2 regions of the Stenotrophomonas oleivorans genome follow, and region 1 is predicted to be linked to the other one. Evidence: riboswitches for the same ligand, from Rfam matches in the RefSeq annotation. Region 1 holds a riboswitch; the other holds the start of a gene.

What was found. A riboswitch is a leader RNA that binds a small molecule or an ion and turns the genes downstream of it on or off. The one in region 1 is predicted to bind thiamine pyrophosphate.
Region 2: another riboswitch for thiamine pyrophosphate. It lies ahead of MG068_RS00695 (TonB-dependent siderophore receptor); the one in region 1 lies ahead of thiC (phosphomethylpyrimidine synthase ThiC).

The regions. Positions count from the first base shown of each region.
Region 1 is NZ_CP031167.1:3,704,638-3,709,573, forward strand. It holds gene MG068_RS17190 (ion channel) at 256-927, opposite strand; gene thiC (phosphomethylpyrimidine synthase ThiC) at 1,066-2,910, opposite strand; TPP riboswitch at 2,993-3,094, opposite strand; gene MG068_RS17200 (BCCT family transporter) at 3,340-4,917, shown strand.
Region 2 is NZ_CP031167.1:153,581-158,516, forward strand. It holds gene MG068_RS00695 (TonB-dependent siderophore receptor) at 1-2,054, opposite strand, end outside; TPP riboswitch at 2,125-2,220, opposite strand; gene MG068_RS00700 (phosphotransferase enzyme family protein) at 2,264-3,388, opposite strand; gene MG068_RS00705 (glycine zipper 2TM domain-containing protein) at 3,514-3,921, opposite strand; gene MG068_RS00710 (peptidoglycan-binding domain-containing protein) at 4,168-4,936, opposite strand, start outside.

The DNA of each region.
Region 1 (4,936 bases):
GCTACACAGTAGAGACAGGTCCGGGGCAGCGTTTGCCTTCGATACCCTCCCGTCCTGGGAACAGCAAAAAGCCAGACTCCGCACAAAGCATCGGCGCATACCGCAAAAACAATGAAGCGGGCGAATACTAGCCTATGCGGGTTACCTCGCCTATCGCGTGGTCGACATCCAGGCTCTCTCTCGCCGACGAATTCACATAATCTGCAGCACCATTCGCGCCCTGCGGGGCGCGAAATTTTTATCTGGCGTTCATTTTCACATGCGCCGCAGCATGGTCAATCCAACCAGTCGCGAAACCACCAAAGCTACGTACATCACGCCTGAAAACTGCTCCAGCATGACCAAGGCGCGCGCCTGCGGATGCAGTGGCACAACGTCGCTCAAGCCAACACCCGAGAGCAAACTGAAGCTCAGATAAAGAAGCTCCATCCAGGTGCGCTGCGCGCCACCACCGGTGCCCTGGAAACTGCCCGGATACCATTGCTGGCACACGGCGAAAGCAAACGCGAAGGCCCACGCCAGCAACGTGAATGTCGCACCTGCTGCGAACAGTTCATCGCGGGTGACTTTATGGTCCTGGAGCATGTAGGCGATGAGCGCACCGGCCGTATAGAAGTACAGCAGGCTTTCCAGCAGCTGCGCGGTGGTCAGCAGCGCACTGCGATCCAGCAGTGCGCCGGCCAGCGAGAACACCACCGAAGGAATGGCCAGCAGCAGTGCCAGCCAGGTGCCCAGCGGACTGCGCTGGACCACCCACAGCGCCAGGCCGAGTACCGCCATGCCGAACATGCCCAGTGCCGCACGGCCGCCGGCGGTGTCATCAAGTGCGGGATACAGCAGCACCGCGATCAACTGGGCACCCAGCAGCCAGGCCGAAGGATGGCGGCGGGCAATGGCCAGCCAGCGGGTGGTGATGGCAACGGGCATGGCGTCCTTCCCCAGGGTGATGGGCGGAGGATAGCCGGGAGCGGCGTGATGAGCGGTAGTGCCGGCCACTGGCCGGCACTCTCCCCGGTCCCACGCACGACGGAATGCCGGCCAGCGGCCGGCACTACCCGTTACACGTCAGCCCTGGTGATAGACCTCGGCGCCGGCGGCGCGGAACTCTTCCGACTTCTCCTTCATGCCGGCCTCAGCGTAGTCGCGCACGTCCTGGGTGATCTTCATCGAGCAGAAGTGCGGGCCGCACATCGAGCAGAAGTGCGCCAGCTTGTGCGCATCCTTCGGCAGGGTCTCATCATGGAATTCCTTGGCCTTCTCCGGGTCCAGCCCGAGATGGAACTGGTCTTCCCAGCGGAACTCGAAGCGCGCCTTGCTCAGCGCGTTGTCGCGCACCTGCGCGCCGGGGTGTCCCTTGGCCAGGTCCGCCGCATGCGCGGCGATACGGTAGGCCATGATGCCGTCGCGCACGTCCTGGCGATTGGGCAGGCCGAGGTGTTCCTTCGGCGTCACGTAGCAGAGCATCGCCGTACCGAACCAGCCGATCATCGCCGCACCGATCGCGCTGGTGATGTGGTCGTAGCCCGGTGCGATATCGGTGGTCAGGGGGCCCAGCGTATAGAACGGCGCTTCGCCACACTCGCGCAGCTGCTTGTCCATGTTCTCCTTGATCAGCTGCATCGGCACGTGGCCGGGGCCTTCGATCATGGTCTGCACGTCGTGCTTCCAGGCGATCTTCGTCAACTCACCCAGCGTCTCCAGCTCACCGAACTGCGCGGCATCGTTGGCATCGGCGATGCAGCCCGGGCGCAGGCCATCGCCCAGCGAGAAGGTCACGTCGTAGGCCTTCATGATTTCGCAGATGTCTTCGAAATGCGTGTAGAGGAAGTTCTCCTTGTGGTGTGCCAGGCACCACTTGGCCATGATCGAGCCACCGCGGCTGACGATGCCGGTGACCCGCTTGGCGGTGAGCGGAACATAGCGCAGCAGCACGCCAGCGTGGATGGTGAAGTAGTCCACGCCCTGCTCGGCCTGCTCGATCAGTGTGTCGCGGAAGATCTCCCAGGTGAGTGCTTCGGCGCGGCCATCGACCTTCTCCAGCGCCTGGTAGATCGGCACGGTACCGATCGCCACCGGCGAGTTGCGGATGATCCACTCGCGGGTCTCATGGATGTGCTTGCCGGTGGACAGGTCCATCACCGTGTCACCGCCCCAGCGGATCGCCCACACCAGCTTCTCCACCTCCTCGGCAATGCCCGAGGAAACAGCGCTGTTGCCGATGTTGGCGTTGATCTTGGTCAGGAAATTTCGGCCGATGATCATCGGCTCGCTTTCCGGATGGTTGATGTTGTTGGGCAGCACCGCACGGCCGCGGGCGATTTCGTCGCGCACGAACTCCGGCGTGATGATCTTCTGGATCGACGCGCCGAACGCCTCGCCCGGGTGCTGCTGCAGCAGCCCGGCATCGCGGATCACGTCCAGCCGCTGGTTCTCGCGGATGGCGACGAATTCCATTTCCGGCGTGATGATGCCGCGGCGCGCGTAGTGCATCTGGGTGACGTTGGCACCTGCACGCGCACGGCGTGGCAGGCTGCGCGCGGGGAAGCGCACCGCATCGAGCTTCGGGTCATGCTCGCGATCGCGACCGAACGAAGAACTCAGTCCTTCCAGCCGCTCGGTATCACCGCGTTCTTCCACCCAGCCGCGACGCAGTGCCGGCAAACCAGCGGACAGATCGATGCGCACCTCCGGATCGGTGTACGGGCCCGACGTGTCGTAAACGGTCACCGGTGCATTCTCTTCGCCGCCGAACAAGGTCGGCGTGCGGGTCAGCGCGATCTCGCGCATCGGCACCTGCAGATCCGGGCGTGAACCGGGCACGTGGATCTTGCGCGAGCCGGGAATGGGCCGGGTCACGGATTCGGAGAGTTGCTGGGCCTGTTGCTGCAGGGCGGAGAGCTGTGCGTTCATCGGGCATCGTCCAGGAAGGTCAGGGACGAAGCGGCGGCGCACTGCTGCCGCGCCCGGACGGTCCTTGGGCGGAGTCCGGGCATGGCTGCACTGCAAAGCTTCCCTACGCCGGTATGAGCCGGATCAGGTTCCAAGGGACTGTCTCAACCGTGGCCACATGGCCGCGGTACCCCCGCTTCTTGGTGTGCATTAGAGCATAGAACGCACTGCAGCTCCTGGCTGTTCCATCCACGCACGGCGTGGATCCGCTGTTTCTGTATTAACAGAACCGTGACATCGCATTCAGTAACGTGCACGCGCATCGTGCCGCTGCGGCCGGTGTTTCCCCGCCGCCTTCGCGGCCCCTGCCCGGTCTGTGCTGCATGTCGCCGGCCCCTCGCAGCAAGCTCTGCTCGCTCCCCTCAATCCCTTGATCGGAGAAGCTCCTTCATGGTGTTTCGCGTTTCCATCGCACTGGTTCTGCTTCTGGTGCTGCTTGCCGGTGTTGCACCCGGCCCCTTCAATACCGTGGTGCAGTCGGTACTGGCCGATGTCATCCGCAGTGTCGGCTGGCTCTATCTTCTGGTCGTGTTCCTGGCACTGACGTTCCTGATGTACCTGGCATTCGGTCGCTTCGGCAACCTGCGCATCGGCGGTGAAGATGCCGAGCCGGAGTTCTCGCGCGCCAGCTGGATGTCGATGCTGTTCGCCGCCGGCATGGGCATCGGCCTGGTGTTCTGGGGCGCCGCCGAGCCGATTTCCCACTTCACCAAGCCTCCGGAAGGCCTCGCACCGCAGAGCATGGACGCGGCGCGGGCTTCGATGCGCTATGCATTCTTCCATTGGGGCCTGCATCCATGGGCAATCTACGCGCTGATCGGCCTGGCGATGGCCTGGTTCCAGTTCAACCGCAATGGCCGTGGACTGGTCAGTGACATGCTGCAACCGATCATCGGCCGGCACCATCGCGGCTGGATCGGACGCGTGGTCAACATCGCCGCGGTTGTTGCCACTGCCATTGGCGTGGCCACCACGCTGGGCTTCGGCACCATCCAGATCGCTGCCGGCATGGAACGCGTGTTCGGCCTGCACGCGGGTGTGCCACTGCAGCTGACCATCATCGCCATCGCGTTCGTGCTGTACATGGCGTCCACCGCCAGCGGAGTCGAGCGCGGGGTGAAGTGGCTGTCCAACTTCAACCTTGCGCTGGCCGCGCTTCTTGCGGCCACCGTACTGGTGCTGGGCCCGACCGGATTCATCTTCGATACGTTCACCACCACACTGGGGTCGTACCTCAACCAGTTGGTGACGATGAGCCTGCGCATGTCGCCGTTCTCGGGCAGCACATGGGTAGCGGACTGGACCATCTTCTACTGGGCGTGGTGGATTTCCTGGGCCCCGTTCGTCGGCTCGTTCATCGCGCGCATCTCGCGTGGGCGCAGCGTCCGCGAGTTCGTCATCGGCGTCGTGCTGGCACCCACGGTGCTGGGCTTCTTCTGGTTCGCGGTGTTTGGTGGTACTGCGCTGTGGGCGCAGATCTTCGGCCACGCCGACCTGGTGCAGGCGCTGGGCAATGGCTATGAAACGGTGCTGTTCACCCTGTTTGACAGCATGCCGCTGCCCTTGCTGCTTTCCTGCATCGCACTGGTGCTGCTGATGATCTTCTTCGTGACATCAGCCGATTCGGCGGTGCTGGTACTGGCCAGCATGTCCACTGACGAGGCAGGCGATCCGCCGTTGAAGCGCAAGCTGGCCTGGGGCATCGCGGTGGCGCTGATCGCAGCGGCGTTGCTGCTGGCCGGTGGCCTGGATGCACTGCAGGGCATGATCACGATTGCGGCGTTGCCATTCGCGCTGCTGATGGTGCTGGTGATGGTGTCGCTGTACCGGGTGCTGGACCAGGAGTACACGCGCGAGCGGCGGCAGGCGCAGCGCCAGCGGCATATGATCGATGCGTGGATCGCGCGCGAGATGGCGGCGCAGGAGGAGACCCAGGCGGAGGCGGCGCGCGCGCACGATCAGGATTGAGGGGGTTTTGCAGCCTGCG
Region 2 (4,936 bases), 1.0 Mb from region 1:
GCACGTTCGTGCAGGCGATGCTGGAAGCGCAGGCCGGCATCGAACACCGAGTAGTCCGGTGCGCGCACACCACCATCGGCGCGGGCGACGTTGGCGCCTGCATAGCGCCAGCCACCGGTCACATCCAGGCCCTGCACGAACGGCAGCGCGTAGGCCACGTGCACGCTGGCGCGCACCTTCGGCACGTTCACCAGCTGATGGCCTTCATAGGCCGGCGTGCCGGTGTCGCGCGCTCGTGCCTGCAGCATGCTGGCGCTGGCCACGATCTGCAGCGCATCGGTCAGCTGGCCGTTGGCGGTCAGCTCCAGGCCGGTGTGGGTCTGCGTGCCTTCCTCGACGAAGGTGTAGCCGACGTCGCTGTTGTCCGGCCTGGCGTACTGGTACGGCTGCGAAATGCGGAACACGGCTGCGCCCAGCGTCAGCGCCTCGACCGGCACGTACTTCACGCCCACTTCCAGCTGCCGCGACTGCACGGACGGCAGGAAGGTGTCGGCGTTGCTGGTCCAGAAGGGCGCTTCCTGGCCCAGCGAGATGCCGCGCACGTAGCTGGCATAGGCGTTGAGCTGGTCGGTAGCCTTCCACACCACGGCGGTCTGCGGCAGGAAACGCGACAGGCGGCTGTGCCGCTGCGGGGTACCACGCTTGTCGTAGGCACGCTCGTCCAGGCGCACGAAGCGGCCGCCGGCCAGCCACTGCCAGTCATCACCGAAGCTCATCCGGTCCAGCGCGAAGAACGCGGTCTGGCGGCTGTCCAGGCGTCGTGCGGACGGCTCTGGCATCTTCGGCGACGGCGCGAACACCGGCACCTGTGCGTCGTGGATGTTGCTGGTGCCGACGTACTCGTTGACGCTCGGGCGCTTGTCTACCGTGCGGCGGAAGTAGTCGGCACCGATGGTCAACTCATGGCCGACGCTGCCGGTCTCGAAGCGGCCACGCAGCTCGGCACGGGCCTGCTGGTTGCGGCGGGTGTCGTCCGGGCTGCGGTAGTCGTACACGTCGTAGTCGCCATTGGGCGCGAAGTAGTTGCCTGGCACGCTGCCATCGGCGCATTGCGTGGCGTAGTAGCAGCCGTAGGCGAAGGCGACGTTGTCATCGATCACCGAGCGGCTGTGGCCGACCGAGACGCGCGACTGCCAGGCATCGTTGAAGTCGTAGGTGTGCAACGCGGTGATGTTGGTGCTGGCGATATCCACCGGGCGCTGCCACGGCTGGTAGCCGAGCAGGAATTCGCGATCCACGCCGTGCGGCAGCTCACGCGCGCCCAGCAGCTGGTAGCCGGACACCGAACGCTGCGAGCTGGTCTGGTAGTTGGCATCCACTTCCAGCTTGCCGCGTTCGCCAATCAGCCAGTCGGCGGCCAGCGAGTAGAAGTTGCGACGGCCATCGGCGTGCTCGACGTAGGAATTGCTGGAATCCCATGCGGCATTCAGGCGCAGGCCGAAACGCGGGGTGATCCAGTGGCCGACATCGACGGCGACGTAGCGCGAGCCTTCCGAGTCGGTACCGAGCGTGGCGGTGCGCACTTCGGCCGGGCGCTTGCCGATGTAGTTGATGATCCCGCCGGGCGCCATCACACCCGCGGCCAGGCCGGCTTCACCCTTGAGGATCTCAACCGACTGCACGTTCTCCAGCGCCAGGCGCTGTTCGCCGGCGATGGACAGGCCGTTGAAGCGGTAGCCGGTGGCGGCATCCAGCGCAAAGCCGCGGATGGCGACGTTCTGGTAGTAGCCCACCGGCGCATACGCATCACCCAGCGAGGCATCGTTGCTGGCCAGCTCGGACAGCGAACGCACCTGGCGGCGGTCGAGATAGTCGCGCTCGAGCACGTTCACCGAGGCCGGGGTGTCCTTCCAGGACCCACCACCGAAGGCGTTCACGCGTGAGGTATCGGCCTTCGGTTTGCCGGCCTGCACGCGTACCGCCGCCAGTTCGGTGGGCGAGCGCTCGGCGCCGGTGGCAGCCGCATCGGGGGACGCCTCGGCCTCGCTGGCGTGCAGCGGCAGCGCGGCGCAGAGGGCGAGGGAGAGCAGAGTGGGGCGCAGGCAGCGGTTCATTCGGTTCGTCTTCGGACAACAAGGGAGACGAAGCGACGGCGCGCAGGTGCACCGGCCCATGACGGGGGTGTGGCTGCGGCTCAAAGCTCCCTACGCCGGTGCAAACCGGATCAGGTTCCAAGGGACTCTCTCAGCCTGGCAGATCCAGGCACCCCCGCTTCAGGTGACCATTTCACTACAAATGGTACGGATTTGCGAGCCGGTGCCCTTCAGGCTGCCGCGTGCAACGCCTGCAGCAGTGCCTGTCCCGGCGCGCTGTGGAACCACGCCGGATGCCCCAGCATGAACGGCTGCCACGCCACATCCGCGTTTGCGGTGGAGCCAGTGATGCCTTCGAAGTACTCCACTTCGGACAGTGCGAAGTCGAAATGGACCATCGGCAGCAGGTCGGCCAGCAGCTGCACGCGTGCCGCCGACAGCGGCAGCACCTCGCGGTAGCCGTCGAGCAACGCCAGTGCGATGTCGATGCGCACCGCCTCCATGCCGCGCTCCAGTTCCAGCCACGCCACTGCGTTGCGCTCGATCGCGGTGGCGAGGTCAAACAGTGCGCTGGTGGGCGAAGCCAGGCCGAAATCCAGCACGGTGCTGACCTGCCCGTCGCGCCACAGCAGGTTGGAGACATGCCAGTCGTTGTGCGCCCACAGCCGTGGCTCGTCGCGCAGGCGCTCGGCCAGGCCCGTGTGCCAAGGCAGCACGTCGCGCTGCAGCTGTGCTTCCCACGGAATGCGCGCGAGATAGCGGGCCAGCCCCGGTCGTGTGGGCAGTTCGGCTTTGATCGCGGCGATGGGATCGTCGGCGCGGATCAGATCGTCGCGCGCGACCAGCAGATGGGTACTGCGCTGTGGCGCGTGATAGCTGGCGGCGGCACGGTGCAACCGGGCCAGCATGCGGCCGGCTTCGCGGGCCTGCGCGACATCGGTCAGCAACGACCACGACACGGCATCGCGGTACAGGTCCTCGCCCACGCCCACGGCATGCAGCTCGAAGGTCCATTCGCCGTGCTCGACTGCGGTGTGGCCATCGGCTGCCGCAAGCAACTGCACCACCGGTACGCCGGCGGCAGCGAGATGGGCGATGAAGTGGTGTTCTTCTTCCAGGCAGGCCGCACTGCGCACACTGTGGTGGTGGCGCTTGATGAACACCGCGCCGCCCCTGCCATTGACGATGGCAGCGGCCGAGAGTGGCCGCGGGCTGTGCCAGTGCGGATGGCTGTCCGCATCCAGCTGCGGAAAGCGCCGGCGCAGCCACGCGAGGTCTGCGGTGCTGATCGGCGGCCAGTCGGCAGCGACCTCGTCGTTGTTGAGGCCCTGCACCCGGTGGAAAGAAGAAGTCATGCCGCAGCCCCAGTGGGGAAAATCACATCCAAGGCTGCGCATTCAACGCCATGGCCGCCCGCAACGCAAACGGGCGGGTCATCGACCCACCCGTCCGTGCATCGGCATGGGGGATGCCGCGCTGCTTACCAGCCGCGATGGCGACCGCGGTCGTGGTAGTAGCGGTTGTCGTAGTAGCGCTCGCGCTGCCAGCGACCGTCGTCACCGCGGTCGTAGTAGCCGCTGCGGTAGTAGCCACGGTCGTAACGGCGATCGTAGCGGTCGTCGTAACGGCGATTGTCGTAGTAACGACGGTCGCGGCGGTCGGAGGTGGTCAGGTTGCCGATCGCGCCGCCAGCCACGGCACCGCCGACAGTGGCAGCGGGATCACCGTTGGAGAGCAGGTTGCCGGCCACGCCACCGACCACGGCGCCGACCAGGGTGCGCTTGTCCTTCCTCGACATCGCGCTGGCATCGCTGACCACGGCCACACCGGCCACCAGTGCCAGAGCCATCGCCAGACCGCGGAAGCTGAGTGCGGAAGTACTGAGCATGTTCGTTCTCCTGTGAGGTGCATGCCACGCTGGGCAGGGAGGGCGCGGGGCGCCCCGGCTGCCGTGATGTCCACGCTGGCGTTCCAACATTGCCGGAACATTGCCTGGTCCACCGTGCGGCTTGCGCATTCATCTAGCGGCAGGCGGCATGAAGCAAGGCTGAAAGCGGCCCCGGCCGCTCAGCTGGCAGAAAGGGAAAGGGCCACGCGAACGTGGCCCTCCCTTCTCTCCCAAGGTGCCGCGGGCTTAGACGCCCATCGCCTTCTGGGCCTGCCGGGCCTGCTCCTGCTGGGCGTCCTGCTGCTGATGCAGCACGTTCGGCGCGCCCTGCACGGCACCGCTGCTGAGCGCCAGGCTCTGCTCGCTGGCGGCACGGGTCTCCACCGCCACGCGGCTGGCGGCGGGGTCGCCGATGGTGCCCTGCACGGCGAACAGGCGCTCACCGTTCGGGCTGGGCACCACCGAGTCGATGCGCTGCAGGCCGGCGGCATGCGCCTCCTTGGTCAAAGCCGCAGCAGCGCTTTCCAGCGTGTGGCGGTCCTTGAAGGTCCCGGCCGGCAGCAGTTCCAGACCCTTGCTGGCCTGGATGAACAACGGATTGCGCGGGTGCCGCTCGTCGTTCAGCAGCGGGCGCTCGCGGGCTTCCTTGATCGCGTCCAGCGTCTTCGCACCGACGATGCCATCGGCGACCAGGCCGTTGTCCTTCTGCAGCTGGCGCACTGCCGCGTCGGTGTTGCGGCCGAAGCGGCCATCTTCGACCAGCGGCTTGCCGTCGGCGCCGACGTAGCCCAGGTGGCCCAGCTGCTCCTGCACCTTGCGCACGCCCTCGCTGTGCGCGCCCTGCTTGTACAGTTCGGCGTGCGGCGTGGCAGCGGCCTTGTGCTCGGCCGCAGGCTTGCCCTGGGTCTGCTCGTGCGACTGGGTGCGGTTTTCCAGCAGGTCGCGGGCCTTGGACAGCGGATCGGAGGCGTACAGCTTCCAGTTCGGGTGGTCCTTCACCTGCTTGAGGTAGTCC